One region of the Lentzea sp. NPDC051213 genome, then DNA from elsewhere that is predicted to be linked to it. Evidence: riboswitches for the same ligand, from Rfam matches in the RefSeq annotation. Region 1 holds a riboswitch; each other region holds the start of a gene.
The links. Region 1 has a riboswitch for cobalamin ahead of ACIA8G_RS12255 (ribonucleoside-diphosphate reductase subunit alpha). Riboswitches for the same ligand answer to the same signal wherever they lie in the genome.
Positions count from the first base shown of each region.

Region 2: it holds a riboswitch for cobalamin, as region 1 does, so the genes downstream of both, cobN (cobaltochelatase subunit CobN) here and ACIA8G_RS12255 (ribonucleoside-diphosphate reductase subunit alpha) in region 1, are expected to answer to the same signal.
Region 3: it holds a riboswitch for cobalamin, as region 1 does, so the genes downstream of both, ACIA8G_RS38430 (putative cobaltochelatase) here and ACIA8G_RS12255 (ribonucleoside-diphosphate reductase subunit alpha) in region 1, are expected to answer to the same signal.

Region 1 is NZ_JBITEX010000002.1:1,199,169-1,209,558, reverse strand. Features, by position in the region: gene ACIA8G_RS12275 (hypothetical protein) at 1-361, opposite strand, end outside; gene ACIA8G_RS12270 (cytochrome P450) at 701-2,023, shown strand; gene ACIA8G_RS12265 (hypothetical protein) at 2,082-2,453, shown strand; gene ACIA8G_RS12260 (ribonucleotide-diphosphate reductase subunit beta) at 2,461-3,489, opposite strand; gene ACIA8G_RS12255 (ribonucleoside-diphosphate reductase subunit alpha) at 3,486-5,828, opposite strand; cobalamin riboswitch at 5,937-6,144, opposite strand; gene ACIA8G_RS12250 (methyltransferase domain-containing protein) at 6,251-6,874, shown strand; gene ACIA8G_RS12245 (crotonase/enoyl-CoA hydratase family protein) at 6,874-7,656, shown strand; gene ACIA8G_RS12240 (hypothetical protein) at 7,744-8,295, opposite strand; gene ACIA8G_RS12235 (hypothetical protein) at 8,362-9,693, opposite strand; gene ACIA8G_RS12230 (aspartate/glutamate racemase family protein) at 9,865-10,390, shown strand, end outside.
Region 2 is NZ_JBITEX010000007.1:319,517-329,906, forward strand. Features, by position in the region: gene ACIA8G_RS30165 (chitobiase/beta-hexosaminidase C-terminal domain-containing protein) at 1-1,441, shown strand, start outside; gene ACIA8G_RS30170 (PPOX class F420-dependent oxidoreductase) at 1,506-1,895, shown strand; gene cbiE (precorrin-6y C5,15-methyltransferase (decarboxylating) subunit CbiE) at 1,876-3,021, shown strand; gene cobM (precorrin-4 C(11)-methyltransferase) at 3,018-3,758, shown strand; gene ACIA8G_RS30185 (cobalt-precorrin-6A reductase) at 3,755-4,456, shown strand; gene ACIA8G_RS30190 (precorrin-2 C(20)-methyltransferase) at 4,428-5,879, opposite strand; gene ACIA8G_RS30195 (precorrin-8X methylmutase) at 5,876-6,496, opposite strand; gene ACIA8G_RS30200 (hypothetical protein) at 6,493-7,731, opposite strand; cobalamin riboswitch at 7,740-7,878, shown strand; gene cobN (cobaltochelatase subunit CobN) at 7,913-10,390, shown strand, end outside.
Region 3 is NZ_JBITEX010000011.1:19,774-30,163, reverse strand. Features, by position in the region: gene cobO (cob(I)yrinic acid a,c-diamide adenosyltransferase) at 1-583, opposite strand, end outside; gene ACIA8G_RS38430 (putative cobaltochelatase) at 596-2,497, opposite strand; cobalamin riboswitch at 2,535-2,671, opposite strand; gene ACIA8G_RS38425 (MFS transporter) at 2,688-3,827, opposite strand; gene ACIA8G_RS38420 (threonine aldolase family protein) at 3,800-4,759, opposite strand; gene ACIA8G_RS38415 (hypothetical protein) at 4,782-5,843, opposite strand; gene ACIA8G_RS38410 (8-amino-7-oxononanoate synthase) at 5,887-7,080, shown strand; gene ACIA8G_RS38405 (GNAT family N-acetyltransferase) at 7,034-7,492, opposite strand; gene ACIA8G_RS38400 (S1 family peptidase) at 7,506-8,237, opposite strand; gene ACIA8G_RS38395 (LysE family translocator) at 8,359-8,994, shown strand; gene ACIA8G_RS38390 (hypothetical protein) at 8,998-9,906, opposite strand; gene ACIA8G_RS38385 (GNAT family N-acetyltransferase) at 9,958-10,390, opposite strand, start outside.

The DNA of each region.
Region 1 (10,390 bases):
GGTGGAAGGCACGGCTGTCGCTGGCCACCGCGACGAACTCGTCGGACCGGCCCGGCACGCGGGTGACCGCCTCGAGGTCGACCGGCGTCTCCCCCGCCCAGGTCAGCGTCCGCACCGCGGTGACCTCGCCGGCGCGGAACACCATCCGGCGGGCGCGGTCCTGGCCCGCCTTCTTGTTGTCGACGACCGAGAGCGCTTCGAGCCGGTCACCCCGCGCGGACAGCACGGCGAGGCCGCTGACGCCCTCGGTGATGCCGCTGCCGACCCGCTGCCACTGGGTGGCCGCGGCCGTCGCGGTGGTCGGGACGAGGAGTGCGGCAGTGAGTGCGAGCGCGCATCCGCGCAGCAGAAAACGGGACAAGGAATCGTTCCTTTCAGGTCGAACGGAGCCCCGGAATGCTTCTGTGCACACCCGGCAATGCTTGCCGACGGGTGTGTTGCCGGTAATCGCGACGCATTCCCGGCGCGTGGAAGTCACTCGAACCTGGCATAGTGGCGCCGTGTCGTCAATTGTCCGCCGCAGCGCTTTTCCGTTAATCGTCTCGGCGGGTGTCGCCGGAAAGACGGTGCGGCACCCGCCGCCATACGACCTGGGTACTAAGCCCCGAGTATGACGACGCGCGAGCAGCGAAGTGGATAGGGTCCGTCCTGGGGTTACCGCAGACCCCGAAGCCCTTGCCGCCGAAGGGGAACGTGCGCCATGAGAGACGTTCTGCACTCAGCAACCACCGTGCGCTCACGGGTGACCGAGTGGATGGGACGGCGGCTGCTCGCCCGGCTCAGCCGGACCGGGTTCGACCTCGAGTCGTCCTGGTTCGTGCCATCACGCGTGATGGCACCGTTGCGGCGCAACGGTTTGGACCCGGTGCCCGAGCTCGCGCGGATGCACGCCGCGGGCCCGATCACCCGCCTGCCGCTGCCGGTGACGGTGTGGCTCGTGACCGGCTACGACGCGGCCAAGCGGGTGCTGGTCGACGCCGAGTCGTTCAGCAACGACTTCAGCCACTTCAAGGAGCTCGGTGTGTTCTCCGCCGAGGCACCGGGCGGGCTGGGCTTCAGCGACCCTCCCGAGCACACCCGGCTGCGGAAGGTGCTGACGCCGGAGTTCACCATGAGAAGGCTCTCCCGGCTCGTGCCGCGGATCGAGACCATCGTGGCGGACCAGCTCGACATCATGTCCATGAAGGACGGTCCGGTCGACCTCGTCGAGGACTTCGCGCTTCCCGTGCCGGCGCTCACGATCTGCGAACTGCTCGGCGTGCCCGCGAGCGAGCGCGAGGAGTTCCAGCGGCGCAGCGTGGCGCGCTTCGACCTGGGCGGGGCCGCCACGGCGTCGCTGTCCGCCGTGTCCGAGTCGATCGTCTACTTCCGGGAACTCGTCCGGGCCCAGCGGCTGGCCCCGACCGACGGACTGCTCGGCGAACTCGTGCGCAAGCACGGTGACGAGCTGGACGACGACGAGCTGGCAGGCCTGGCCGACGGCCTGGTCACCGGCGGCTTCGAGACCACGGCGAGCATGATCTCGCTGGGCACCCTCGCGATGCTGCGCTCCCCCGACCTGATGGACCACGTCCGTGGCGACGAGGAGGCTGTGAGCGGGCTCGTCGACGAACTGCTGCGCCACCTCACCGTGGTGCAGGTCGCGTTCCTCCGGGTCGCCCGCCGCGATGTCGACATCGCCGGCACGAAGGTGCGCGCCGGGGACATCGTCGCGTGCTCGCTGTCCCAGGCGAACCGCGACCCGAGCGTGTACGGCGCGCCCGACGACATCTGCCCGGAGCGGTCCGCAGGGCAGCACCTCGCGTTCGGCTACGGCGCCCACCGGTGCATCGGCGCCGAGCTCGCCAAGATGGAGCTGCGCATCGCGTACCCGGCGCTCGCGAAGCGGTTCCCCCGGATGCGGCTGGCGGTCGAGCCGGGCGCGCTGTCGTTCCGCAAGCTGTCCATCGTCTACGGGCTGCACTCCCTGCCGGTCGACCTCGGCAGCCCGACCCGGTCGGCGGAGGAGCACCTGCTCGGCTGAGGTGAGAACCGCAGCACGTTCTCGCCCCATCCGGTCACCGGATGGGTAGAACGAGATCATGACGACGCCACGTGTCACGGTCTGCCGGGGTTGCTGTTGCGGCACCGCTCGCAAGCATCCCGACGTCGACCACGACCAGCAGCTGGAGGTCCTGCGCGGGCGCCTGACCGCGGTGCGCGTGGCGGACTGCCTCGACGCGTGCACCGAGTCCAACGTGGTCGTCGTGCAGCCCAGCCCGGCCGCCCGCGCAGCCGGGGCGAAGCCGGTGTGGGTCGGATCCGTGCTGGACGACGACGCGGTGCACGGCGTGATCGACTGGATCGACGCCGGCGGTCCCGGCCTCGCTCCCCCACCGCCCTCGGTCTCCGCCCGCATCGTGCCCGCGCCGGCGGTGAAGCCGGACCGGCAGGAAGCTGCCGATCCGGCTTGATCCCGTCCTAGAACTCCTCGTCGAACGACACCGTGCCGGTCACGCCGACCTGGTACGCCGACACCCGGCGCTCGAAGAAGTTCGACAGCTCCTGCACATCCTGCAGCTCCATGAACGCGAACGGGTTCTTGGAGCCGTAGATCGGCTCGATGCCGAGCACCTGCAGCCGCCGGTCGGCGACGTGCTCGAGGTAGGACCGCATGTCCGCGACCGACATGCCGGCCACGCCACCACCGAGCAGGTCCTCGGCGAACTGGACCTCCGCGTCGACGGCCTCGCGCAGCATCTGCCGCACCTCTTCGTACAGCGACTCGTCGAACAGGTCCGGCTCCTCGCGCCGCACCGTGTCCACGACGTCGAACGCGAACGCCATGTGCATCGACTCGTCGCGGAACACCCAGTTGGTGCCGGACGCGAGGCCGTTGAGCAGGCCGCGCGAGCGCAGGAAGTACACGTAGGCGAAGGCGCCGTAGAAGAACAGGCCCTCGATGCACGCCGCGAAGCAGATCAGGTTCAGCAGGAACGAGCGGCGGTCCTCACGGGTGCGCAGCTCGGTCAGCGCGGAGATCGAGTCGATCCACTTGTAGCAGAACTCGGCCTTCGCGCGGATCGACGGGATCGTCTCCACCGCGGCGAACGCCTCGATGCGGTCGTTCTCGTCGGGCAGGTAGGTGTCGAGCAGCGTCAGGTAGAACTGGACGTGCACGGCCTCCTCGAACAGCTGGCGCGACAGGTAGAGCCGGGCCTCCGGCGCGTTCACGTGCTCGTAGAGGTTCAGCACCAGGTTGTTCGCGACGATCGTGTCGCCGGTGGCGAAGAACGCGACGAGCCGGTTGACCAGGTGCCGCTCGGCCTCCGACAGCTTGTTCAGGTCCGCGAGGTCGGAGTGCAGGTCGACCTCCTCGACGGTCCACGTGTTCTTGATCGCGTCACGGAAACGCTCGTAGAACAACGGATAGCGCATGGGCCGCAGCGTGAGGTCCATGCCGGGGTCCAGCAGGGCGAGCTTGCGGGTGGTGTTCTCGAGGGTGGTCACTGGCAGGCCTCACAGGACTCGGGGTTTTCCAGGGAGCAGGCGACGGCGTCGGCCGACGTGACGGTCGGGACGGTGACGGTGGCCTGCTGGATGCGCGTCGCCGGACGGGAGCGCAGGTAGTACGTGGTCTTCAGCCCGGCTTTCCAGGCGTAGAGGTACATCGAGGAGAGCTTGCCGATCGTCGGCGACGCGACGAACAGGTTGAGCGACTGGCTCTGGTCGATGTACGGGCCGCGCGCGGCGGCCAGTTCGATCAGCGCCTTCTGCGGCAACTCCCAGGCCGTGCGGAACAACGAGCGCACCTCGGCGGGCAGTTCGGCGATGCCCTGCGCGGACCCGTCGTCCTGCTTGAGCCGGTTGCGGACCGCCTCGGTCCACAGGCCGCGCGACTTGAGCTCGCGCACCAGGTAGGAGTTGATCTGCAGGAACTCACCGGACAGCGTCTCGCGCTTGAACGTGTTGGACACCTGCGGCTCGATGCACTCGAAGCAGCCGGCGATCGACGCGATCGTGGCGGTCGGCGCGACGGCGATCAGCAGCGAGTTGCGCAGGCCGTGCTCGGCGATCCGCTCGCGAACGGCGGTCCAGCGTTCGGTCTGCGTGGGCGTGACGCCCCACAGGTCCGGCTGCAGGTCGCCCTTGGCCGCGCGAGTCTCGGCGTAGGCGGGGTGCGCCCCCGCCGACGAGGCGAGCTCGGCCGACGACTCCAGGGCCGTCAGGTAGATCTCCTCGGCGATCCTGGTCGACAGCTCCCGCGCCTGCGGTGAGTCGAAGTCCAGGCGCAGCTTGAAGAACACGTCCTGCAGGCCCATGACACCGAGCCCGACCGGGCGCCAGCGCGGGTTGCTGCGCGCCGCCTGCTCCGTCGGGTAGTAGTTGATGTCGATCACCCGGTCGAGGAACACCACGGCCGTGCGGACGGTGGTGCGCAGGCGTTCCCAGTCGATGCCGCCATCAGCGACGTGCGCACCGAGGTTGACCGAGCCGAGGTTGCAGACCGCGGTCTCCTCGTCGCTGGTGACCTCGAGGATCTCCGTGCACAGGTTGGACAGGTGCACCACGTTGCCGGGTTCGGCGGTCTGGTTGCAGGTGCGGTTCGCGGTGTCCTTGAACGTCATCCAGCCGTTGCCGGTCTGCGCCAGCGTGCGGATCATCCGTCCATAAAGGTCACGAGCCTTCACCGTGCGCACGGCACGACCGGCCTCTTCGGCACCGCGGTAGGCGCGGTCGAACTCGTCGCCCCAGAGGTCGACGAGCTCCGGCACCTCGTCCGGGTCGAACAGCGACCAGTCCGCGTCCGCCTCGACCCGGCGCATGAACTCGTCCGGGATCCAGTTCGCGAGGTTGAGGTTGTGCGTGCGGCGGGCGTCCTCGCCGGTGTTGTCGCGCAGCTCCAGGAACTCGTCGATGTCCGGGTGCCAGGTCTCGAGGTACACGCAGGCTGCACCCTTGCGGCGGCCGCCCTGGTTCACCGCCGAGACCGAGGCGTCCAGCGTGCGCAGCCACGGCACGATGCCGTTGGAGTGCCCGTTCGTGCCGCGGATCAACGCGCCGCGCGAGCGCACCCGTGACCACTGCACGCCGATGCCACCGGCGAACTTGGACAGCCGGGCGATCTGGGCGTACCGGTCGTAGATCGACTCGAGCTCGTCGCGCGGCGAGTCCAGCAGGTAGCACGAGGACATCTGGGTGTGCACCGTGCCGGAGTTGAACAGCGTCGGCGAGCTGGGCAGGTAGGCCAGCGACGACATCAGCCGGTAGAAGTCGATCGCCTCGGACGCGGTGTGCGACAGGCCGCACGCGACGCGCAGCAGCCAGTACTGCGGCTGCTCGATGACCGAGCGCTTCGCGGGGTGGCGCAGCAGGTAGCGGTCGTACACGGTGCGCAGGCCGAAGTACTCGAACCGGCGGTCCGCGTCCAGGTCGATGGCGTCGTCGAGCTTGCGGGCGTTGGCCGCGACGAACTTCGCGGTCGCGTCGCCGATCAGGCCTTCCGCGTGCCCGAGCGCGACGCTCTGGCTGAAGGACTGCACGCCCTGGCGGCGCACTTCCTTCTCGATGTAGGCGGCCAGCAGACCGGCCGCCAGCTTGGAGTACTCGGGTTCCTCGGCTACCAGCGCGGCGGCGGTCTGGATCGAGAGACGGTCCAGCTCCTCGGTGGTGGCACCGTCGTACAGGCCGCTGATGGTCTTGGTGGCGACCCGCAGCGGGTCCACGTCGTGCAGACCCACCGTGCAGCGCTCAACCGCGCGCACGATCTTGTTGAGGTCTACCGGTTCGAGTGAACCGTTGCGTTTCTTGACGCGCATGGTGGTGGTGACAGTGTCGACCGCCGTCACAGCTCTCTCCTCGCGAGCTAGGTGGCCACGAGAGCAGCGAGGAGTAGACGGGCGCGCGCGACCGCCACGTCCTCCCGCCCTCCCTCGGGGCCGCGGACGCCCGCACGCAGGCACGTGCGGGGTGCTGGCAGGTCTTCGGACTCGTGGGCACGCCTGTCGGCTCCTACCGGCCGTCGCTTCCCAGACATCGGTGTCCAGTGCTTCTGACGGCTTTCGTTCCCACTCACCGCTGCGGGGCAGTCCCGGATTCACACCGGGTTCCCTCTTGCGACGACCGATCTGGATGATCGGCCGAACCAGCTTCGAGGCACAATACATGGACGCCGGGAGCGATCCACCACCTACATGTAGTGGGCGTGTCGCCTACTTGGAGCAGCTCCAAACGATCACTCTGTGATCACGACGACCGAGGGGGCGGAACCGTGGATCACACCACCCGCTGGCAGCGGTACTGGGACCGCAAGTCGGCGAACTACGACGATCAGATGGGCGTCCTGGACCGCAAGGTCTTCGGCGACTCCCGCCGCTGGGCCTGCTCGCAGGCCACCGGGGAGGTCCTCGAGGTCGCCATCGGCACCGGACTCAACCTGCCGTTCTACCCCGCTGCCGTCACCTTGACCGGCCTCGATCTCAGCGAACGGATGCTCGACCTCGCGCGATCCCGCGCCCGGGAACTCGGCCGCGAAGTGACGCTGCAGCAAGGAACCGCGCACGCCCTCCCGTTCGCCGACGGCGCGTTCGACACCGTGGTGTGCACGCTGGGGTTGTGCGCCATCCCCGACCCCTCGGTCGCGGTCGGCGAGATGATCAGGGTGCTGCGTCCCGGCGGGCGGCTGATCCTGCTCGACCACGTCGCGGGCTCGGCCCGGCTCACCCGCGGCGTGCAGTGGCTGGTGGAGCGAGCCACGATTCCGCTGGCAGGCGAGCACTTCCGCCGCCGGCCGCTGCTCCTGCTCCAGGCACGCGGCCTCGAAGTCGAGCAACGGCAACGCTTCAAGCTCGGCCTGGTGGAACGACTCGTCGCCCGCAAACCCGTGGAGGACTGATGGACGTCCGTGTCGAGACTTCAGGCACCACAACGGTGATCTGGATGGACCGCCCGGACCGGCGCAACGCCGTCGACGGCCCGATGGCCGCCGAACTGCGGGACGCCTTCCTCGCGTTCGAGGCGGATCCCGGCCAGCGAGTGGCGGTGCTCGCGGGCGCGGGCGGGACGTTCTGCGCGGGCGCGGACCTGACCTCGGTCAGCGACCCGTTGCGGCGCAACGAACTCGACCCCGACGGCGGTGGCACCGGCCCGATGGGACCGACGCGGTTGCAGTTGAGCAAGCCGCTGATCGCGGCGGTCAGCGGCCACGCCGTCGCGGGTGGACTGGAGCTGGCGCTGCTCGCGGACCTGCGGGTCGTCGAGAGCGATGCGGTGTTCGGCGTGTTCTGCCGGCGGTGGGGCGTGCCGCTGATCGACGGCGGCACGGTGCGCCTGCCGAGGGTCGTCGGGCTGGGGCGGGCGCTGGACCTGATCCTGACCGGCCGTCCCGTGCACGCCGACGAGGCGCTGGCGATCGGGCTGGCCAACCGGGTCGTCGAGCCTGGCGAGGCCGTACCCGCGGCGCTGCGGCTGGCCTCGCAGATCGCCGCGTTTCCGTTCGAGTGCGTGCTCGCTGATCGGGCGTCGACCTACGCGGGTCTTGACCTGCCGCTGGCGGAGGCGTTGCGCGCTGAGGGGGCGGCCGGGGTGCCGATCGTGCGGCAGGAAGGGGTTGCCGGCGCGGCCCGGTTCGCGTCTGGGGCGGGGCGGCACGGTCACTTCGACGGCGGGCCGGGGTAGATCGGTGGCGAGCAGGTTCACGTCCGGCACGGTCACTTCGACGACCGGCCGAAGCAGCCTGCCCCGCCCGATTCACGTCCAGCGCGGTCACTTCGACGGCGGCCCGGGGTAGACCGGCGGCGAGCCGGTGTCCATAGGTGGCACGACCTCCCCACCCTTGCGCACGACGAACGCCATGTCCGGGTAACGCTCGTGCAGCGCACCGGCGAAGTCGCCGGCCTCGTTCACCGACGTCACCTCGACGCCCGATCCGTCGACCTTCGGTCCCACAGCGGAAATGGTCAGGCCACGGCCTTTCCAGTACTCGCGGTCGTCCATGACCCGCCCGCCGGCCGCCTTCATCTCGGCCAGCGAGTACTTCGCGTCGCGGAACTCCACCCGCACGCCGGACGCGGCCTTACCGACCTCGGCGTCGAGCCGAGGGTCGGGCTTGCGGTAGACCACCAGGGACGGCACCTCGTGCCGGAGTTCGAGCCCGGCGAAGGTGCCGGTGAACGACTCCAGCAACGGCTGGATCGCGGCCGCGGCGGCGGTGAGCGCGGGGTCGACGGGCGGCGGACTGCCCTGCTCGGTGGCGTTCCTCCCGCAGGAGGCCACGAGCATGGCCAGCAGCGCGACCACGACAGCCTTGCGCACCATCACCCCTCCGCGTCCGGTCTGGTTCCGTCCTGCACAGAGGACGGAACCAGACGCCTCCCAGGTTGCTCAGCCGGTGGTGGTGTTGAGCCGCACGCCGACCCTGGCCATCGAATTCTGCAGGTCGGCGAAGAACACCACCCTGGAACACACCCGGCCGGGTGGCACGTAACCCTGGCACGGCTGCTCGAAGTTGGACCCGGTCGCCATTCCGCTGATCACGCCACGGGCGAGCACGCCGCCGTCGTTGGTCGGGCTGACCACGGGCCCGCCGCTGTCACCGTTGCCGACGATGCCGATACCGCGGGTGCCGGTCACGTCGGCGCCCTGGACGAGGTTCGTCACGCGCCCGACGCCGTTGGACGGCGGGTCGTAGGTGATCGTGATGTTGGTGCCGGTGACCCGGATGTCGGCGCCGGGGCACACCGTGCCGGAGTACGAACCGGACAGGCAGAACGCGTTGCCGGTGCTGTTCGGCGTCCAGCCGCGCACCGACACGCCGTCGTTCGTGCCGGGATCGCCGGCGGGCGGGTTCATGTAGCTGCCCCAGTAGACCCCGGCTCCGTCGATGGCCGGCGTGAGAATGAGCTGCACGTCGATGTCCGTCGCCCGGCCCGCCGGAATGGTGTTTCCGTAAACGTTCTGCTGGAGGTTCCCGTTCGCGTCGCGGTACAGCGCGCTACCCCACGTGCCTTCACCACAATGCGCAGCGGTGAGCAGATAGGTGGCGGCACCGTTGAGACCGGTCACGCCGAACGCGCTCGAGCACGAATTGCCGTTGGCGCGGCGGTGGATGTAACTGCCACCCCAATACGGTTCGGTGTCGAACGCACGGGTGGTGAACGAGACCTGATCGGTGGCGGTGACCTTCAGCGGCACCGTGCTGTCGAGTGCCGGAACCACCTGCCGGGCCTGCTGCGGCGCGACCTCCGCCGGCAGGCCGTGCAGGCCGACGTCCAGCCCGGTGCCGTCGGGCCGCGGGCTCACCTTCATCATCCGCTGACCCGTGCGCGGCCCGTTGAACAGTGGCTTTCGCGAGATCCGGTCGGCCTCCGCCAGCAGTTCGGCCTCGGTGTAGGGCGCCTGCCGCACCTCGACCGCGATGCCGTCCGCCGCCTTGATCCGGCCGACGACCGCCGCGGGCGGGGTGCCTTTCCAGTACAGCGTCACTTTCCCGTGGTCCGGATCGACGACCACGCCGGAAATGCCGCCGGATTCACCGCTCGTGCGGATGTCCTTGACGAGGCTGTCGATCTTCTCCTGCTTCTGCCAGAGATTCGTCGTGATTTCGACGCGCGCAGGTCTTTTGGCGTCATCGCCCGCCAATGCGGACGGTGCGGCGGCTGCGAAAAGAACGGCAGCACACGTGAAGACAGTCGTGTGCCTCAGAAGTGGCTTCATGAATGACCCCCCAGTCATTTGCATCGCACCCCGATCGTGGCAGCGCTCCTGTCCGCACCACAAGCGTCCGTTCGGAGCAGCCGACACCCGGAAGGTTCCATACACCAGCGAATCAAATACAGCGCTATTCCGTATTGGACGTATGAGTCGGACCCGTCCTAGCGTGCGGTCATGAAAACGATCGGGATCGTCGGCGGCCTGGCATGGCCGAGTTCGATCGTCTACTACCGGGTCATCAACGAGCTGATCGCGCAGCGTTCGGGCGACGGCGGTCTGCACAGCGCGAAACTCGTCATGGCACAGACCGATTTCGCGGAGGTCGAGCGCAACCAGCGACTCGGCCGGTGGGACGTGGTCGGTCAGCTGCTCGCCGAACAGGCCACCAGGCTGAAGGCGGCCGGTGCGGACTTCTTCCTGGTGGCGTGCAACACCGTCCACGCCGCCGCCGAACACTTCGAGAACGCCGTGGATCTCCCGTTCCTGCACGTGGTCGACCCGACCGCGCGCCGGATCCTGGATGGCGGCTTCCACACCGTCGGGCTGCTCGGCAGCCGCTACACCATGATCGGCGGCTACTTCGTGGACCGGCTACGGGAGCGCTACGGCCTGGAAGTGCTTGTCGCGGAAGGAGAACACCGGGACCACGTGCACAACGCGCTGTACGACGAACTCGCCAAAGGGATCTTCCGGCCCGAGA
Region 2 (10,390 bases), on a different contig from region 1:
CGTCGTGATCAACGGCGACATCACCGTGGACGCGTTCAACGAGTCGGACAAGGGCGTGGCGCTGCAGAACTTCTGGCGCTCCGCCGAGAACATGGCGGTCAACCCGAGCAACGGCACCAACCGGTGGGCGGTGGCGCAGGCCGCGCCGTTCCGGCGGATGGACATCCGCGGCAACCTGGCGCTCTACCCGGCCAGTTACGGGTTCGCCAGCGGTGGCTACACGGCCGACTCGCGGGTGTCGGGGCAGACCGCCTCGATCTCGCAGCAGCAGTGGTACACCAGGGACACGAACTACGGCAGCTGGGCCGGTGGCGTGTGGAACATGGTGTTCTCCGGTACGCCGGGTGCGCCTGCGAACACGTTCCCGAACCCGCCGGAGACGACGCTCGCGACGACGCCTGTCTCGCGTGACGTGCCGTACCTGTACTTCGAGAACAACGCGTACCGCGTGTTCCTGCCTTCGTTGCGCACCAACGCATCCGGTGCGTCGTGGATCAACGGTGGCACGCCGGGCACGTCGTTGCCGATGAACCAGTTCTACGTGGTCAAGGCGGGCGACACCGCCTCGACGATCAACGCGGCGCTGGCGAGCGGGTGCAACCTGTTCTTCACGCCGGGCATCTACCACGTCAACCAGACGATCAACGTGACCAGGCCGAACACCGTGGTGCTCGGCATCGGTTACCCGACGATCATTCCGGACAACGGCGTCAACGCCATGCAGGTCGCCGACGTCGACGGGGTGCGGATCAAGGGCATCCTGTTCGACGCGGGCACGACGATGTCGCAGGCGCTGCTGACCGTGGGGCCGGCCGGTTCGTCGGCGGCGCACGCGGCCAACCCGACGACGTTGCAGGACGTGTTCTTCCGCGTCGGCGGCGCGATCGCGGGCAAGGTGAAGGACAGCCTGATCGTCAACAGCCACAACACGATCATCGACCACACCTGGGCCTGGCGCGCCGACCACGGCAACGCCGGCACCTGGGGGTGGAACGAAGCGGTCGCTGACACGGGCGTGATCGTGAACGGCAACAACGTGCTGGCGACCGGCCTGTTCGTCGAGCACTACCAGAAGTACCAGGTGATCTGGAACGGCAACGGCGGGCGGACGATCTTCTTCCAGAACGAGATGCCGTACGACGTGCCGAACCAGGCTTCCTGGATGAGTCCGAACGGGCTGGCGGGGTACGCGGCCTACAAGGTCGGCGACAACGTCACCACGCACGAGGCGTGGGGGCTCGGCAGTTACTGCTTCTTCAACGTCAACCCATCGGTGCGGGCCGAGCACGCGTTCGAAGTGCCGAACCGGTCTGGCGTGCGGTTGCACAACCTGCTGACCGTCTCGCTGAACTACATGGGAACCATCACGCACGTGGTGAATGACGTGGGGGCTGTGACGCCGCCGGGCACTGTGCCGGTGAACGTCGTCAACTACCCGTAGCGTCTGTTGATACGGCCCGTCACCGAGGGTGGCGGGCCGTATGTTCTCTTCGAGTGATGCGATGATGCGTGCCATGTCGATCGACCGGGGCGACGAGTTCGCCGAGTTCTGGACGGAGCGGCATCTCTGCACGCTCTCGACCGTCCGTCCTGATGGGACCCCGCACGTGGTTCCCGTCGGGGTCACGCTCGATCGGGAGAACGGCGTCGCACGCGTCATCACGCACGGCGCGTCGTGGAAGGTCAAGCACGTCCGCAAGGCCGGGTACGCGGCTGTGTGCCAGGTGGACGGTCGCCGGTGGTCCTCGTTGGAGGGTCCCGCGACGGTTCGCGAGGACGCGGCGTCGGTGGACGAGGCCGTGCGGCGTTATGCCCTGCGGTACAAGCAGCCTCGGGTGAATCCGGAGCGCGTGGTCATCGAGATCCAGGTGCAGCGTGTCACAGGCACAGTCTGACGTGGTCGTCGTCGGCGTCGGGGCCGACGGGTGGGACGGGCTGTCGCCTGCGGCGCAGCGGGCCGTTCGCGGGTCGAAGGTGTTGATGGGCAGTCAGCGGCAGCTCGACCTGGTGCCCGGCGACTTCGAGCGGATCGCGTGGCCGTCGCCGCTGGTCCCGGCGTTGCCCGGGTTGTTCGAGAAGTACCGGGACGTGTGCGTGCTGGCCAGCGGCGATCCGATGTTCCACGGCATCGGCACGACCCTCGTGCGGCTGCTGGGCGGGCGGGTGACCGTGATCCCGCACCCCTCGTCGGTGTCGCTGGCGGCGGCGCGGCTCGGGTGGGCGTTGAACGAGGTCGAGGTCGTGTCGCTGGTCGGGCGGTCGCCGGACCTGCTGCGGGCCGCGTTGACGCCGGGGCGGCGGGTGCTGGTGCTGGGCGGTGATCCTGCGACCGTTGCCGCGCTGGCCGGGCCGGTCACCGTGCTGGAGCAGCTGGGCGGGCCGGACGAGCGGGTCTACCAGTGGTCGGGGCAGGTCTCGGATCCGTTGAGCGTCATCGCGATCGAGTACGGCGGGAGCGCCTTCTCGCGGGCGCCGGGGCTGCCGGACGACGCGTACGAGTCCGACGGGCAGTTGACCAAGCGTGAGGTGCGGGCGCTCTCGGTGTCGACGCTGGCGCCGCTGCCGGGGCAGTTGTTGTGGGACGTCGGCGCGGGGGCGGGGTCCATCGCGATCGAGTGGGCGCGGACGCATCCGTCGTGCCGGGCGATCGCGGTCGAGCAGTCCGCCGAGCGGGCCGAACGGATCGGGCGCAACGCCGCCGCGCTCGGCGTGCCGGGGATCGAGGTCAGGACCGGGCGGGCGCCGGAGGCGCTGGCGGGGCTGGAGACGCCGGACGCGATCTTCATCGGTGGCGGGCTGACGGTGCCGGGGGTGGTGCAGAGCTGCTGGGACGCGTTGCCTTCCGGCGGGCGGCTCGTGGTGAACGCGGTGACGCTGGAGTCCGAGGCCGTGGTGGCGCAGTGGTACGCGAAGGTCGGTGGTGATCTGGTGCGGATCGCGGTGAACCGCGGTTCGGCCGTCGGCGGGTTCACCGGGTGGCGGCCGCACCTGCCGGTGACGACGTGGAGTGTGACCAGGTGACCGTGCATTTCATCGGTGCGGGGCCCGGCGCGGCCGACCTGATCACGGTGCGGGGGCGGGATCTGATCGCCGCTTCGCCGGTGTGCCTGTACGCCGGGGCGTTGGTGCCGGTGGAGCTGCTGGACTTCTGTCCGGAGGGCGCGCGCAAGGTCGACACGGCGTCGTTGACGCTGGACGAGATCGTCGCGGAGCTTGCCGCCGCCGCTGAGCAGGGGCTTGACGTGGCGCGGCTGCACTCCGGGGATCCGGCGGTGTTCAGCGCGATGGCCGAGCAGATGCGGCGGCTGGACGCGTTGGGGATCGCCTACGACGTGACGCCGGGGGTGCCGGCGTTCGCGGCCGCGGCGGCGTCGTTGCAGCGCGAGCTGACGGTGCCGGGGGTGGGGCAGACCGTGATCTTGACCCGGACCTCGAAGCAGGCCACGCCGATGCCTGCCGGGGAGGACCTCGACACGCTGGGGCGCAGTCACGCGACGTTGGTGCTGCACCTGGCGGTGCAGCGGATCGGCGAGGTCGTCGCGGAGCTGGTGCCGAACTACGGTGCGGACTGCCCGGTCGCGGTGGTGGCCTACGCGTCGCGAGCGGACGAAGTGGTGCTGCGCGGGACGTTGGACGACATCGCGGCGCAGGTCCGGGCGGCCGGGATCAAGCGGACCGCGGTGATCATCGTGGGGCAGGTGCTGGGGGCGACGCAGTTCCCGGACAGCCATCTCTACTCGGCGACCCGAATCCGATGATCCTGATCCTCGGCGGCACCGGGGAGGCTCGGGAACTGGCTCGGAGGGTTCCCGCGATTTCTTCGTTGGCGGGGCGGGTCAGCAATCCGGCGCTGCCAGTCGGCGAGGTGCGGGTCGGCGGGTTCGGCGGGGTGGACGGGCTCGCGCAGTGGTTGCGGGACAACGACATCCACGCCGTGGTCGACGCCACGCATCCGTTCGCGCGCCAGATCACCGCGAACGCTTTCGAGGCGTGCCAACGGGTCGGCGTGTCGTTCCTGATCCTGCGCAGGCCGGGCTTCGAGCCGCAGGACGGGTGGACCTGGGTCGACAGCGTTGCCGAGGCGGCGCTTTCGCTTCCTGGCTCGCGGGTCTTCCTCACGACCGGGCGGCAGGACCTGGCGGAGTTCGCGGGGTGCCCGCAGTGGTTCCTGGCGCGGATGGTCGAGCCGCCGGAGCCGCCGATGCCCGCGCGGATCGAGGTGCTGCTGTCGCGCGGTCCGTTCACAGTGGACGGTGAGCTGGAGCTGATGCGGTCGCGCCGGATCGACGTGCTGGTCACCAAGGACAGCGGCGGTGCCATGACGTCGGCCAAGCTGGAGGCCGCGCGTCAGCTCGGGATACCGGTCGTGATCGTGCGGCGGCCACCGCTTCCACCCGCGGAAACGGTGGCCACCGTGGACGAGGCCGTCAGCTGGTTGGGTACCGCCGGGGCGTGAAGACCACCCCGGCCGGCGTCGCCACGGTCTGCGACGAGCCGATGATCAGCAGGCAGCGCATGTCGATGGTCGCCGGGTCGAGGGCGCCGAGCGTGAGCACGCGGATCTCTTCCTCGGGGCCGCCGACATCGCGTCCGACGACGATCGGTGTGTCTGCGGAACGGTGCTGCAGCAACACTTCCCGCATGTCCGCGACCTGGTGCGTGCGCGCCTTCGAGGCCGGATTGTAGATCGCGATCACCAGGTCGGCCTTGGCGGTGGCCTCGAGGCGTTCGGCGATGACGTCCCACGGCTTGAGCCGGTCGCTGAGTGAGATCACCGCGTAATCGTGGCCGAGCGGGGCTCCGGCCTTGGCGGCGACGGCGTTCGCCGCGGTCACCCCGGGGATGATCCGCACCGGCACGTCCTGGTGCTCGGCGGCGACCTCCAGCACGGCCGTGGCCATGGCGAAGACACCCGGATCGCCGGACGACACGACCGCGACGCGCGCGCCCTTGCGGGCCAGGTCCAGGGCGAACGCGGCGCGTTCCGACTCGACCTGGTTGTGGGAGGCGTGGCGTATCTGGCCGGGGCGCTGCGGGACGCGGTTGAGGTAGGTGGTGTAGCCGACGAGCTCGTCGGCGGCTTCGAGTTCCTGCCGGGCTTCGGGGGTGAGCCAGGCCTTCGCGCCCGGTCCGAGGCCGATGACCACGACCTCGCCCTTGGGTTTGGCGGGCTTGGAGTGGCTGGGGAGCAGGGCCAGCGAGAAGTACGGGACCGAGTCGGGGTCGACGTCGGCGAGCTTCTCCGTGCGCTGGCGGCCGGTGGTGGCGCGTTCGACGTACCAGGCGCCGTCGAGCCGGCCGGACTCCTCCAGCGCGTGCCGCACGTTGCCGAAAGTGCGGCCCAGCTTGAGGATCGCGGCCGAGTCGGTGTCGGCGAGGCGCGCCGCGAGCTCCTCGGGCGGCAGGGTGCCGGGCAGGATCGTGAGGACCTCGTCGCGTTCGACGAGCGGCGTGCCCAGGACGGCACTCGCGCCGCTCACGGACGTCACGCCCGGCACGACCTCCCACTCGTAGCGGTCGGCGAGGCGTTTGTGCATGTGCATGTAGGAGCCGTAGAAGAACGGGTCTCCCGCGGCGAGCACCACGACGTCGCGGCCGGCGTCGAGGTGCGCGGCGAGGCGGGCGGCGGCCTCCTCGTAGAACTGGTCGATCTCGCCCTGGTAGTCGTCGGTGTCCTCGGTCGTGACCGGGTAGACCAGCTGCTCCTGGATCTGGCCCTCGCGGAAGTACGGCTGCGCAATGGTCTTCGCGACGCTGCGGCCGTGCCGGGCGCTGTGGAACGCGACCACGTCCGCCGCGGTGATGAGCCGCGCGGCCTTGACCGTCACGAGTTCCGGGTCGCCAGGACCCAGGCCGACGCCGTAGAGCTTGCCCGTCATTCTTCCTCGCTCGCGATCGCGTTGATGGCTGCCGCCGTCATGGCGCTGCCGCCCCGGCGTCCGCGCACCACCAGGTGCTCCAGATCCGTTGCGGCCAAAGCTTCTTTCGACTCTTGCGCGCCGATGAAACCGACCGGGATGCCGAGCACCGCCGCTGGTCGCGGGGCACCGGCGTTGATGAGGTCGATCAGGTGGAACAGGGCGGTCGGGGCGTTGCCGATCGCGATCACCGCGCCGCCGAAGCGGTCCGTGAGGAGTTCAAGGGCGGCGGCGCTGCGGGTGTTGCCGATGCGTTGTGCCAGTTCAGGTGTGCGCGGGTCCTGCAGGTAGCAGAGGACCTCGTTGTCCTTCGGCAGCCGGCGGCGGGTGACGCCGGACGCGACCATGTTGGCGTCGCACAGGATCGGGGCGCCGTCTCGGAGTGCTTGCCGGGCGTTCCGCACGACGTCGGGGGAGTAGGCGATGTCCTGCGGGAGGTCGGTCATCCCACACGAGTGGATCATCCGCACGACGACCCTGGCGACGTCCTCGGGGAACCTGGTGAGGTCCGATTCCGCGCGAATGGTGGCGAAGGACCGGCGGTAGATCTCCGCGCCGTCCTTGATGTACTGCGTCACCCGATCTCCTCGTCACCGGCTGAGCCGGTAATGCGGCGGTAGCCGTCGCCGGTCGCGACGAACTCGATCACATCGCCGGCGGGGCGGCCGCAGCGGCGTGCACATCCTGACCAGTGCACCTGGCCGGGGGTGTCGGGCCTGGCTAGGCCTGGGGCGTCGGGCCTGGTGGTCAGGCCGGGGGCGTCGGGGCTGGTGGTCAGGCCGGGGGTGTCGGGGCTGGTGGTCAGGCCGGGGGTGTCGGGCCTGGTGGCTAGGATCGAAATTGGGGGTACCCGGCCGGGTGCGTGTGTGTGGTGTGGTGCATCGACCCATGCGCGCGCGTCTGCCCGTACGTCGGAGAGCGAGTTCGCGCAGCCGGGGCGGCCGGTGCAGGCGCTGACGCCGTGCCACGGGGAGGCCGGGTCGGTGATCAGGCCGGTGGTGTCGGTGCCCGGCGGCACGACGAGGCTGCGCCACGGTGTCAGGCGGACCGGGATGCCGGGGAGTCGGTGGGCGTCGAGGCGGCCCAGCGGTACGCCTGGGGTCACCGGTGAGGGAGTGACCGGGGTTACAGCGGGAGTGATTCTGGGGGCGTTCGAGGCGCCGAAGTGTTCGGTGATCTTCCGCACAGCGTCGTCCACTTCGGACAGGCGCCAGGCGGTGCCGCGGAGCTGCTGGAAGAGGCGGGCGGCCACGATGACGGCGTCGACCGGGTCGGTGACTCGGATGCCGGTGTCCTGGCCTGCGAGGAGGAGGACGGTTTCGGTTGGGGCGGCGTTGTGGCTGCTCAGCGTGTCGTCGACCGGGCCGAGCCCGCCCACGGGAGCGCTGACCAGGCCGAAGTCACCGCCCAGCCCACTCACCGCAGCCCCGACCGTGACCAGGAAACGCCCTGGCAGCGACGCCAGCGCCGGATCCGCGCACAACGCCAGATCCAGCGCGTCGACCAGCGCCTGGTTGTCCTCCAACGGCGCCGCGATGATGTTGCGGATGCGCTCGTGCGAATCGGAAGGCAGCAGCCCGGCGGCGCGCAGCCGCGCACCCAGCTCCACGCCGTCCGCGAGGCCCCTGATCTGGAGGTTCGCCCGCGAGGTCAGCTCCACCGACCCGGATCCCAGCTCCAGCGCCGCCACCCGCACGACGTCCCACTGCGCGGCCGACAGCGTGCCGCCCGGCACCCGGATGCGCGCGAGGCCGCCGTCGGCCGCGGGGTGCAGCTCGACGGCGCCTGGGCAGGCATCCGGGTGAGTACGCATAGGTCGGACTGTAACCCGCCGGTTAGGGTGAGCCCGAACGACGAAGCGCAGGAGGAAGCCGGTGTGAATCCGGCGCGGTCCCGCCACTGTGACCAGCGAACAAATCCGCTGGGAGTCAGGAACTCCGCTTCGCCCGTTGCCCGCAACCTGGGGCGAGGACCCCACGAGGGATGGAGCCTGCGTGATCCTGCTGCTGTCGACCTCTGACACCGATCTGCTGTCTGCGCGCGCCTGTGGCGCCGAGTACCGGCTCGGCAACCCCGCGCGACTCACCACCGACGATCTGCCGGCCCTGGTCGACGGGGTCAGCCTCGTGGTGGTGCGCATTCTCGGCGGACGCCGGATGTGGGAGGAAGGGCTGGACTGGTTGCTCGCCAGCGGGCTGCCGGTGGTCGTGCTCGGTGGTGAGCAGCAGCCGGACGCCGCGTTGATGGAGCTGTCCACGGTGCCTGGCGGTGTCTGCGCGGAGGCGCACCTCTACCTCGCGCACGGTGGGCCGGCGAACCTCACCGAGCTGCACAAGTTCCTCGAGGACACGATCCTGCTGACCGGGCACGGGTTCGCGCCGCCCGCGGCCACCCCCACGTGGGGTGTGCTGGAACGGGAAAGCACGCAGCAGGGCCCGACGGTCGCGGTGCTCTACTACCGCGCGCACCACGTTGCGGGGAACACGGCGTTCGTGCACGCGCTGTGCGACGCGATCGAGGCCAAGGGCGGCAAGGCTCTGCCGGTTTTCTGCTCGTCGCTGCGCACGGCCGAGCCCGAGCTGCTGGACACCCTGCGCCAGGCCGACGCGCTGGTCGTGACGGTGCTCGCGGCCGGTGGCACGAATCCGGCGAAGGCGTCTGCCGGTGGTGACGACGACGCGTGGGACGTCGGTGCGCTGGCCGCGCTCGATGTGCCGATCCTGCAGGGGTTGTGCCTGACGTCGAGCCGCGCGTCGTGGGACGAGAACGACGACGGACTGTCTCCTTTGGACACCGCGACCCAGGTCGCGATCCCCGAGTTCGACGGCCGGATCATCACGGTTCCGTTCTCGTTCAAGGAGATCGACGAGGACGGGCTCACCGTGTACGTCGCCGATCCCGAACGGGCGCTGCGCGTCGCCGGCATCGCGGTCCGGCACGCAAGGTTGCGGCACATCCCGGTCGGCGAGCGCAAGATCGCGGTGATGCTGTCGGCGTACCCGACGAAGCACTCCCGCATCGGCAACGCGGTCGGGCTCGACACGCCCGCGTCGACCGTGCGGCTGCTGAAAGCCATGCAGGAGCACGGCTACGACATCGGCACCGAGCTGCCGGGCGTCGAGGAGTTGAACGGCGACGCGTTGATCCACGCGCTGATCGCGGCCGGTGGCCAGGACGCGGACTGGCTGACGCAGGAGCAGTTCGAGAGCAACCCCGTGCGCATCGCGGCGGCGGACTACCGGGAGTTCTACGAGACGCTGCCCGACGACTTCCGCGAGTCGATGCAGGAACACTGGGGTGACGCGCCCGGCTCGTTGTTCGTCGACCACTCGAAGTCCAAGGACGGCGAGATCGTGCTGGCGGCGCTGCAGTCGGGCAACGTCGTCGTCATCGTGCAGCCGCCGCGCGGGTTCGGCGAGAACCCGATCGCGATCTACCACGACCCCGACCTGCCGCCGTCGCACCACTACCTCGCGGCGTACCGGTGGATCGAGGCCCAGTTCGGCGCGGACGCGGTCGTGCACGTCGGCAAGCACGGCAACCTGGAGTGGTTGCCCGGCAAGACCGTTGGCATGTCGGCATCCTGCGGCACGGACGCCGCGCTCGGCGATCTGCCGCTGGTCTACCCGTTCCTCGTCAACGACCCCGGTGAGGGCACGCAGGCCAAGCGCCGCGCGCACGCCACGCTGGTCGACCACCTGGTGCCGCCGATGGCCCGCGCGGACAGCTACGGCGACATCGCGCGGCTGGAGCAACTGCTCGACGAGTACGGCAACATCTCCGCGATGGACCCGGCCAAGCTGCCGGCGGCCCGCGCGCAGATCTGGACGTTGATCCAGGCCGCGAAGCTCGACCACGACCTCGGTCTCGAGGACCGGCCGCACGAGGCGGAGTTCGACGAGTTCATCCTGCACGTCGACGGCTGGCTGTGCGAGGTCAAGGACGTCCAGATCCGCGACGGCCTGCACATCCTGGGCGAGGCACCGACCGGCAGCGTGCGCGTCAACCTCGTGCTCGCGATGCTGCAGGCACGGCAGATGTGGGGCGGCCAGGTCGCCGCGCTGCCCGGCCTGCGGGAAGCGCTGGGGCTCACGACCACGTCGCGCGAAGACACCGACGCCATCGAGGAAGAGGCGCGCGGTCTCGTCCAGGCCATGGAAGACGCCGGCTGGGACGCCGAAGTCGCCAAGACCCTGCACGAATCCGTTGACGTGCAGAAGATCCTCGAGTTCGCCGCGCTGGAAGTGGTTCCACGGCTTGCCCGCACCACGGACGAGATGACGAACGTGCTGCACGCGCTGGACGGCGGCTACATCCCGGCCGGCCCGTCCGGTTCGCCGTTGCGCGGCCTGGTGAACGTGCTGCCGACCGGCCGCAACTTCTACTCGGTCGACCCGAAGGCCATCCCGTCGCGCCTCGCGTGGGAGACCGGCCAGGCCATGGCCGACTCGCTGCTGGAGCGGTACCGCGCG
Region 3 (10,390 bases), on a different contig from region 1:
CGGCGTCCATCGGGTGCTTGACCTTGGTCATCTCCACCACGAGGTCGGCTGCGTCGATCAACTTCTCCGGCGCGTACCGGCCGGTGATCACCACGTGCTGGTGGCCGGGGCGGTCGGCGAGCGTCTGGACGACCTCGTCCACGTCGATCCAGCCCCAGTGCAGCGGGTAGGTGAACTCGTCGAGCACGTAGAAGCCGTGACGTTCGGACCGGAGCCGGCGCTGGATCTCGTGCCAGCCTTCGAGTGCGGCCGCGGCGTGGTCGTCCTCGGTGCCCTGCTTGCGTGACCAGGACCAGCCCTCGCCCATCTTGTGCCACTCGACGGCGCCGCCCTCGCCGGTCTCCTCGTGCAGCCGGCCGAGCGCCTTGAACGCGGACTCCTCGCCCACCTTCCACTTGGCGGACTTCACGAACTGGAACACGCCGATGTCCCAGCCCTGGTTCCAGCCGCGCAGCGCCATGCCGAACGCGGACGTCGACTTCCCCTTCATCTCACCGGTGTGCAGCATCAGCAACGGCCGGTTGCGGCGCTGCCGGGTGGTCAGGCCGTCCTTCGGCACCTCGGTGGGTTGTCCCTGTGGCACTGGGGTTTCTCCTTAAGCCGCGCGGACCACGCCAGCGAGGTGGTCGGCGCTGAGCTGGTCGAGCCGGACGCAGGTGCCCTGGAGCGCCTCGGCGATCTTCTGCGCGAGGCCGAGCCGGATGTGGCCCTGTTCGCAGTCCACGACCACGACCGCGGTCTGCTCGAGCAGGCCCGCCGCCTTGATCGCGTCCTTCATCGGGTCGCCGCCGAGGCCGCTCGAGGTGGCGCGGCCGTCCGTCAGCAGCACCACGAGCGGGCGCTTCTGCGGGTCGCGCAGCCGTTCGATCTCCAGCACCCGGTGCGCCTTGAGCAGCCCGTCCGCGAGCGGCGTCCTGCCACCGGTGCGCATCTTCTTGAGGCGCGTCGCGGCCGCGTCCACGGACGTCGTCGGGGGCAGGGCGACCTCGGCGGTCTGGCCGCGGAACGTCACCACGCCCACCTTGTCGCGCCGCTGGTAGGCGTCGCGCAGCAACGAGACGACCGCGCCGCTGACGGCCGACATCCGCTGCCGCGCGGCCATCGAGCCGGAGGCGTCGACGACGAACAGGATGAGGTTCGATTCCTTGCCCTCGCGGACCGCCCTGCGGAGGTCGGCGCCGGTGAGGACGAGCCCGGGACCGCTGCGGCCACGTGCGTTCTGGTGCGGTGCCGCGTTCGTCAGCGTGTCGACGAGGTGCAGCCCGTTGCCGTCCACTTTGGAGGAACGGACGATCCGGCCGGTGCGGGCGCGGGCCCTGGAACGCTTGCCCGGCGCGCCTTCCCCGACACCGGGGACCTCCAGCAGCCGCGCCTTGAACGCGGGCGCGGGTTCCGGCGCGGGCCGGTCGTTGGGCGCGTTCCCGTTGCCCGCCGGGCCTTCCTGCGGTTCGGGCAGCTCGCCACCACCGGGACCGTCGTCGTCCGGTCCCTCTGGCTCTTCGGCGTGCTCGGCGGCCTGGCGCATCGCGTCCTCGAGCTGCTGCTCCTCGATACCCGGCTCGTCGAACGGGTCACGCCGCCGCCGGTGCGGCAGCGCGAGCCGGACCCCGACCTCGACGTCCGACTCCTCGACCTGCTCGCTGCCCCGCCACGCGGCGTGCGCGGTGGCGGCACGGGCGACCACGAGGTCCGCGCGCATGCCGTCGACCTCGAAAGCCGCGCAGACAGCGGCGATCCGGCGCAGCTCACTGTCCGGAAGGGACACCGCCTTGAGGTTCTCCCGCGCGGTGGTGATCTGCTGCTTGAGCTTGGCGTCCTCCGCCGCCCACTGCCCGGCGAACGTCACGGGGTCGGCCTCGTAGGCGAGCCGGCGCCTGATCACCTCGGTGCGGATGTGCACGTCCCGCGCGGCCTTGACCGCCACGGTCAGCCCGAACCGGTCGAGCAGCTGCGGCCGCAGCTCGCCCTCCTCCGGGTTCATCGTGCCGACCAGCAGGAACTGCGACGGGTGCGACACCGAGACGCCTTCGCGCTCGACGTGTGCGCGCCCCATCGCGGCGGCGTCGAGCAGCAGGTCGACCAGGTGGTCGTGCAGCAGGTTGACCTCGTCGACGTAGAGCACGCCCCGGTGCGCGGCGGCGAGCAGTCCCGGTTGGAACGCCCGCACGCCCTCGGTCAGCGCCTTCTCCAGGTCGAGCGACCCCACCAGCCGGTCCTCGGTGGCGCCGACGGGCAGCTCGATCAGCCTCGCGGGCCGCCGTTCGATCCGTTCGTGCGGCGCGTCCGGGCAGTCGGTGGTGCCGGGCGCGCACCCGAAGCGACAGCCTTCGGAGACTTGGAGTTCCGGCAGCAGCGCGGCCAGGGCACGCACGATCGTCGACTTCGCGGTCCCCTTCTCGCCGCGCACGAGTACGCCGCCGATGCCGGGATGCACGGCGTTCAGCAAGAGGGCCAGCCGGAGGTCGTCGTGACCGACGACAGCCGAAAAGGGGAACATGCTCGGCGAAGTCCTTCCTCGGGTGTCCACGCCCGCGGTCGGTGATCAAGAGGGGGACGAGTTCCTGACTCCCGGTTTCTCCAGATCCGGTCACAGTCGCGGGACGGCGCCGGATTCGCACCGGCTTCCTCGTACACCCCTCACAGCCCCGGCATCGTCGCATTTCGCCGGGGACGGACCAACCCCGCAGTCAGGTGGCCTTCACGACAGAGCGCTCCGCCGACGCGCTGACCCCGATGATCACCAGCGTGATCACGACCCCGATGAGGATCGCGGTCGACGCACCGGACAGCTCCAGCGCCACCGCCGAGATCGACGCGGACCCGCCGTACCCGATCCCGGCGAAGGCGTACATGACCGAGTACGCGGCCGCGTGAGCGTGCGTCGGCAGGCGTTCACGCAGGGAGAGGCTCCGCGACACCATCGCCCCTGCCTGGAACAACCCCGCGAACAGCAGACCGACGGTGATGCCCGGCAGACCTGGCAGGAAGACCGTGATGCCGATGCACAGCGCCATGCCGACGAGCAGCACCAGGCTGTGCAGCCGCACCGACCCAGGCCAGGTGCGCAGGCCGTAGATCAGCGCGCCGGCCGCGCAGGCGAGCGCGAACCAGGTGAGCATCGGCCCCGACCAGCCGTAGGCGATGCCCCGTTCCTCGAGCAGCGCGGGCAGCATCAGCTCGGTCGCCGCGAACAGCGCGTTCGACGCCGAGCTGGTGAGGAAGATCGGCCACGCGGCGAGCAGTGACCGGCTGATCGGCGCGGTGACGCGTTCGGGTTCCGGCAGCCACCCCAGTGTCACTGCCGCCACCAGCAGGAACGCGGCCGCCACCAGCATCGGGGCGCCGGGGTGGATCAGGAACGACAGCGCCGCGGCCAGCGCGGGTGCCGCCGCCCACACGATCTGCGACAGCACGGCCTCGGCGCTCAGCGCCCGTGCGACCTTCTCCTCCCGCACGAGCGAGGTCAGCATCGCGCGGGTGCCGCCGGGCGCGGCCGCCGGTGCGGCTCCGGCGAGGAACACCAGCGCGAGCAGCACCACCCCGTCGGCGAACGGCGTCGCGGCGAACGCGAGTGCGCCGACGACCAGACCCGCCGGCAGCTGGCGGCGGGAGCGGCCCAGCCGGGCGCCGAGCACGGAGGCGCCCACGATCTCGCCGATCACGTACACCGCGGTCGCGATCGCGCCGAACGAGAAGCCGCCGGTGCCCGCTCGCCCTAGGAACACCAGCGAGATCGGTGCCATCGCGACGGGCAGGCGGCTGCCGACCGCGACCAGGCCCCAGAGCCAGAGCTGCCGGGTCACAGCAGGCCGGTGAAGTGCTGCCAAGCCTCCCGGACCTCCTCGCCCGTCCACTCCAGCGCCGGACCGGCAACAGTGACCTCGGTCTTGGCCAGCCGCCCATCCCGCCAGAACTTCCCGAGGAACTTCCCGCTCAGCTCAGTCAGCCGAGCCGGGTCACCCGGCAGGTGCAGCGAGAACTGGTGCGTGTGCGGCTCCGGCTGCCCCATCGCCTCCGCCACGACCTTGGCGTGCGCCACGTAGGAACCCAACCGAGGCAGCACGGTGTCCAGGCCGTGCAGCGCGGAGAGCGCGGCGGGCCACTGCTGGAACAGCATGCCGCCGTACCGGTGCCGCCAGACCCGCGCCTGGTCGACGAAGTCCTGGGTGCCAGCCAAAGCCGCCCCCGAGATGCCTTCCAAAGACTTGTAGAACGACACGTAGACCGAGTCGAACAGCCCGGCGATCTCCTCCAGCGGCTTGCCCAGCCCGTACGTGCTCTCCCACAACCGCGCGCCGTCGAGGTGCACGACCGCGTCCCGTTCGCGGGCGGCGTCGACGACCGAGGTGAGCTCGTCCCGGGTCGGCAGGATGAAGCCGGCCTCGCGGTCGGGTACCTCGACCAGCAGCGTGCCGAACGGCTCGGGGCAGGTGGCCACCTCGTCGTTGCCGACCTTGATCGGGCGAAGACCGGACAGCACGGTCAGCGCGTCGTCCTCGTGGGTGATCGGGTGCGCCTGCGGGTGCATCGCCACGATCGGGTTGTGCGTGCGGTCGGCCCAGCACTTGAGCGCGATCTGCTGCGCCATCGTCCCCGTCGGCACGAACAACGCCGCCTCGGTGCCCAGCAGCTGCGCTACCCGCGTCTCCAGCGCGCCTACCGGGCCGCCGTCGCCGTAGCGGTCCGGATCCACGTCCGGGACCGGGCCGAGCGTCTCTAGCAGCGTCCTCTTGGTGACTCCGGAGAGCTGACGGTTCATCACCCAGGCATCAAACCTCAGGTCAACGACTCACGGCCACCGACTTAGGCGCGCGGAACGACAGGAGGTTCAGCCACTCGGGAACTCCACCGTCCAACCGCAACGACGGCTCGTGCGTGGCGACGGTCCGCAGCACCACCGCTGCTTCCAGCCGCGCCAGCCCGGCGCCGAGACAGAAGTGGCGCCCGTACCCGAACGCCAGGTGCCGAGGGTCGTTCTCCTTGCCGCTCAACAACAACACGAGCTCAGCACCGGCAGGCACCCGCACGCCGGACAGCACGACCTCACGGGCCGTGAGGCGCCGCCAGGTCACCACGGGCGTCTCCGTCCGCAGCACGTCCTCCACGAACGACTCCGCCACGCCAGGCGCAGGCAGAGAAGACCACAACGAACGGTCCTGCAACGCACGCCGCAACGCCGTGGACAACAACTGAGTCGTCGTCTCCTGACCGGCGATCAGCAGGAAGTAGCAAAGGCCGGCGGAGTCCTCAGCGGAGACACCGGCATCGGCCAACGCGCAGAACAGCTCTCCGTCCCGCGCGTGGTAGCGCTTGATCAGCCACTGGTGGAAATCGCCGACGTCGTCGACGAGCTCCATCTGCCGCTCGACGGAGATGTCTCCCCAGAAGAACTCCAGCGACCCGGTGCTCCACCGCTTCAACGTCGGGATGTCGACGTTCTCCAGCCCCAGCAGGTCCATCAGCACGATCGCCGGCAGGTCCCACGCGAGCGAGCGCACGAGATCCGTGCCACCAAGGCGTTCCAAAACGAGGGAACGGATGCGAGGCTCCGCAGCGGCGACGCGGGCCGGCGTGAAGAACGACGCCACCAGGCGGCGCAGGCCGGCGTGCGACTCCGAACCGTTGTTCGCGAGCGTCGGCGGCAGCGAGAAGCGGGCCCTCACCAGGGCGCGCAGGGCAGCGGGCGCCACCGGGGTGACGGCGGTCAGTGCGTTGTCAGGCAGAAAAGTCAGCGGATCGGCGAGGACCGCGCGCACGTCGTCGTAGTCCGACACCACCCAGCGGCCGTCGCAGAACTGCACCGGTGAGGTGAGTTCGGCGCGCGTGAAGGTGAACAGGTCCACGAGCGGCACGCTAGTCGGCGGATGGGAGACTCAGTCGGTGACCGTGAGCACAACTGAGGCGATTTCCAGTGGTGGTGAGTCGACGTTCGACTGGATCGACGTCCGCGCTGAGGCGCGCGCCAAGGCGGGTCTGACCCGGCGACTGCGCCCGCGCACCGCCGACTCCACGGACCTCGACCTCGCCAGCAACGACTACCTCGGGCTCGCGAAGGACAAGCGCGTCGCGGGTGCCGCGGCGGCCGCCACGCTGAAGTGGGGCGCGGGCTCCACGGGGTCACGCCTGGTCACGGGCTCGACGGAGCTGCACGCCGAGCTGGAGTACGAGCTCGCGAACTTCTGCGGCAGCCAGTCGGCGCTGGTGTTCTCCAGCGGCTACGCGGCGAACCTGGGCGCTCTCACGGCGCTCACCGGACCCGGCACGGCGATCGTCGCCGACCAGCACATCCACGCCTCGCTGATCGACGGCACGCGGCTGTCCAAGGCGGACGTCGTCGTCGCGGACCACTGCGACGTCGGCAAGGTCCGGCACGCGCTGGAGACCCGCGGCAAGCGGCGCGCGATCGTGGTCACCGACTCGGTCTTCAGCGTCGACGGCGACATCGCGCCGCTCAACGAACTGCACGAGGCCTGCCGCGCGAACGGCGCCGCACTCGTCGTCGACGACGCGCACGGCCTCGGGGTCGTCGGCCCCGGCGGCCGGGGTGCCGTGGCCGCGGCGGGCATCATCAGGGCGCCGGACGTGATCACGACGCTGACGCTGAGCAAGTCGCTCGGCGCGCAGGGCGGCGCGGTGCTCGGCCCGAGCCGGGTGATCAAGCACCTGATCGACACCGCGCGCACGTTCATCTTCGACACCGGCCTCGCGCCGAGCAGCGCGGCGGCGTCCCTCGCGGCGATCAAGATCCTGCGCGAGGAGCCGGACCGTCCCGAGCGGGCGCTGACCGTGGCGCACGACCTGAGCCACCGCTTGAAGGAAGCCGGTTTCCAGGCCAGCACGCCCACCGCCGCCGTGGTCAGCGTGCGGGCACCGAGCCCGGAACAGGCGTTCCAGTGGGCCGAGAACTGCCGCACGAACGGCGTGCTCGTCGGCTGCTTCCGGCCGCCGTCGGTGCCGGACCAGATCAGCAGGCTGCGGCTCACCGCGCGCGCCGATCTGACCGAGGCCGACATCGAGCGCGCGGTGCGCGTGATCAGTGAGTGCGCCGCATCCGCAGGTGTGGAATCCCGTCCTCGATGAACTCCGCACCCTCGGGCACGAAGCCGAACGACGCGTAGAAGTCCACGACGTACGTTTGCGCGTCCAGCACGCACTGCACGTTGCCGACGTCAGCCAGAGCCGCCTGCATCAGCCGGCGGCTGAAACCACGGCCACGAGCCATGCGCGCGGTGGCGACGCGGCCGATGCGGAACGTGTCGCCGGGCTCCTCGGTGAGCCGCAGGTACGCGAGCGGTTCGTGCGATCCCTCGGCTTCCAGCCAGAAGTGCCGGGTCCCCTGTTCGAGATCACGGCCGTCCACATCGGCGTAGACGCAGTTCTGCTCGACGACGAAAACGTCCTGACGCAGCCGCAGGATCGCGTACAGCTGGGTGGGGCTCAGATCGAGTCCCCACTGCCGTCGCAGGGTGGCGGGAAAAGGAGTGGTTCGCACCGCACCTTGGATATCAGAAGCCGAGCGTCGACCGGTAGTGCGTCAGCCGGGTGTAGACGCCCGGCTCGTCCGGCCGCGCGCACCCCCGTCCGAACGAGACGACGCCCGCGAGCCTGCCCCGCACGACCAACGGCCCGCCCGAGTCACCGGTGCACGCGTCGCGGCCCCCACGACCGGCGCACAGCATCGCGCCGGGCCGGAAATCCGGTTCCTTCGCGAGGCATTCGGCGTCGGACAGGATCGGCACCGTCACCTTGCGCAGGGTCATGGCGGGCGGGGTGTTCTCCGCCGTGCGGCCCCAGCCGAGCACCACGCCGTCGTCGCCCGCGTCGCCGAGCGCGATCGTCCGGTACGGCAGCGGCCGGGCGAGCGTCAGCACCGCCACGTCGTCGCCCTTGGTGACCTCGCGGTAGTCGGGGTGCCGCCAGATGCTCGCGACGGACGCCTCGACGCCTTCGCCGGTCCGCAGGTCCGTGCGGCCGGCGATCACCCGCAGGTGCTCGGCCGGGCGCTGGTTCTTGCCGAGCACGCCCTTCAGCGTCGCGCAGTGCGCTGCCGTCATGACCTTGTCCGGGGCGACGAGCGCGCCACCGCAGATCAGCTGGCCGTCCGGGGTGGTGATCGCCACAACCCACGGGGAGTCCGCAACCCGCGCGGGTGTCCCCCCAACGATCGCATCAGCCGGTGAACCACCGCTGACCAGCGCGATCACCGCTACCAGCACGGCAAGTCGCTTACCCCTCACGGACCACTCCTCGTTGCTCCAGGTGGACGATCGGTCACCAACCGTAGCGATCGCGCTAGGACGACGTCAAAACCGGAGATTCTCGTGTTAGTGTCCCGTCAGGCCGAAGATTTTACGGCCAGTGGCACAGATCACGGGGGTATCGACGGTGTTGTTCGACTTCGGCCAGGTTCCGGCCTTCCTCATCGCGTGCGCGGTCGTCATCGTGACCCCCGGTGTTGACGCGTTCTTGTTGCTGCGCACGTCGTTGCGCTCCGGCACCCGCGCCGGACTGCTGGCGCTGGCGGGCATCCACTCGGCCGCCGCGGTCCAGGTGGCGCTGGTGATCTCGGGCCTCGGCGTGGTGCTCGCGCAGTACCCGATGGTGCTCACGGCACTGCGCTGGATCGGTGCCGGCTACCTGCTCTACCTCGCGGTTTCCATCACGCGAGGGCTGATCAAGCGCTCCGGCGGCGAGCCGGAGGAGGTCATGAGCAACCGGCCGTTCCGGCAGGGCTTCCTGACCAACATCACGAACCCGAAGATGATCCTGTTCTCACTGGCGTTCCTGCCGCAGTTCATCGGATCGGGTGAACCGGCACCGCAGCTCGCGATGCTCGCCGTCGTGTTCCTCGGACTCGCCGCCGTGTGGGAGCTGATGATCGTGCTGGCCGCTTCACGGGTGGCCGGTCGGCTGCACCGGCCCGGTGTGACGACCGCGCTCGACGCGGTGTGCGCGGCCGTCTTCCTCACCATGTCCGTCGGGCTGGTCCTCTAAGGCTCACGCGAGGCGGAGATACCACCTCTGATGCTGCGAGCTCGGGCCGAAGGGGTCTTTCTCGAACAGCATCAGGCGCGGATCGCTGGGCGTGAGGTAGGTGCCCTTGGCCACGTTGCGGATCAGGTGACCGCCGAACAGATCCGGCCCCTCGAGCCGCCACTGCTGCGCCGGATCGGCCACCGCGCAGTTCCCGAGCAGGTCGACGTCGTACCTCGTCGCCGGCTTCGGGCGCAGGCAGACATCGCCCGCCCGCAGCTGGAACGCGCCGCCGCCCAGCTCGACCCGCTGGAACGCCGAACCGGGACACGAGCCCACACCCGCGCCGTCCGCGCAGGCAGCCACCCCTTCGACTGTCCCCCGCCCCGAGCTCTCCAGCGTCACGAGGGCACCGGTGGTGTCGGACAGTGGCGGCACGCTGCCGACCTCGGTCACCACCCACCGCTGGTGGTCGGTGTCCTCCGGGTCGTTGGGGATGATCTTGAGGTCGGGGATGAGGTCGTAGATGACCGTGTCGGCGTACGCGGACAACCCGCCGACCTTCAGCTTCGTCGCCCCGGACGCGTCGGACACCAGTTCCCAGCGCTGGTACCTGTCGGTCTCGTCGCACGGCTCGGTGAGCAGGGACTGCCCGCCGTCGACGCACCACCGGTTGGCGACGTTGCGCAGGTGGAACTGGCCGTTCGGCAGGCCGACCCGCTCGAACCGCTGGGTCGCGGCGCCGGTGCAGCCGGCCATCTCGAGCTGGAAGTACTCGGGCGCGCCCGCCGTCATGCACTGGCCGCGCGCCACGTTCTTCAGCTCGATGATCGGGTTCCCGGCGGGCTCGGCGCTCGCGGAAACGGTGGTCATCGCCCCCAGGGTGAGCGCGGCCGCGATGGCGGCGACGACACCCGATGATCTTGCAGTCATACCCGCACGCTACGGAGCACGGACCGGTGCCCGCCGGGGTTTTCCAGAAGGTCAGGCCGTCCGGACGCGCAGCTTGGGCACCATTCGGCCGGGGATCGAACCCGACGGGCTCTCCCCGATCCGCTCGGCGCCCATCCTGAGGTAGAAGCCCTCGGCGTACGGGTCCGAGTCGACGTCGAGGTGCTCGTGCCCGGCGGCGGCAGCGGTGGTCATCGCGTGCTCGAACAGGAGCCGGCCGAGGCCGGTGCCGATGTGGTCCGGGCGCACCCACAGGTTGCCCAGCTCACCGGCCGGAGGCTCACCGTCGAGGCTGTAGAAGCCGATCACCGCACCGTCTGCTTCGGCGACCACGATGTGCCGTCGCACCACATCGTCCGCGGTGTAGGTCAGCTCATCCCGGACCGCTGCCAGGAACTCCTCGTCGTAGCCCCAGTGGGCCTTGGCGGCCTGCGCGACCTCGCTCACCACGCCCGCGTCGTCCGGC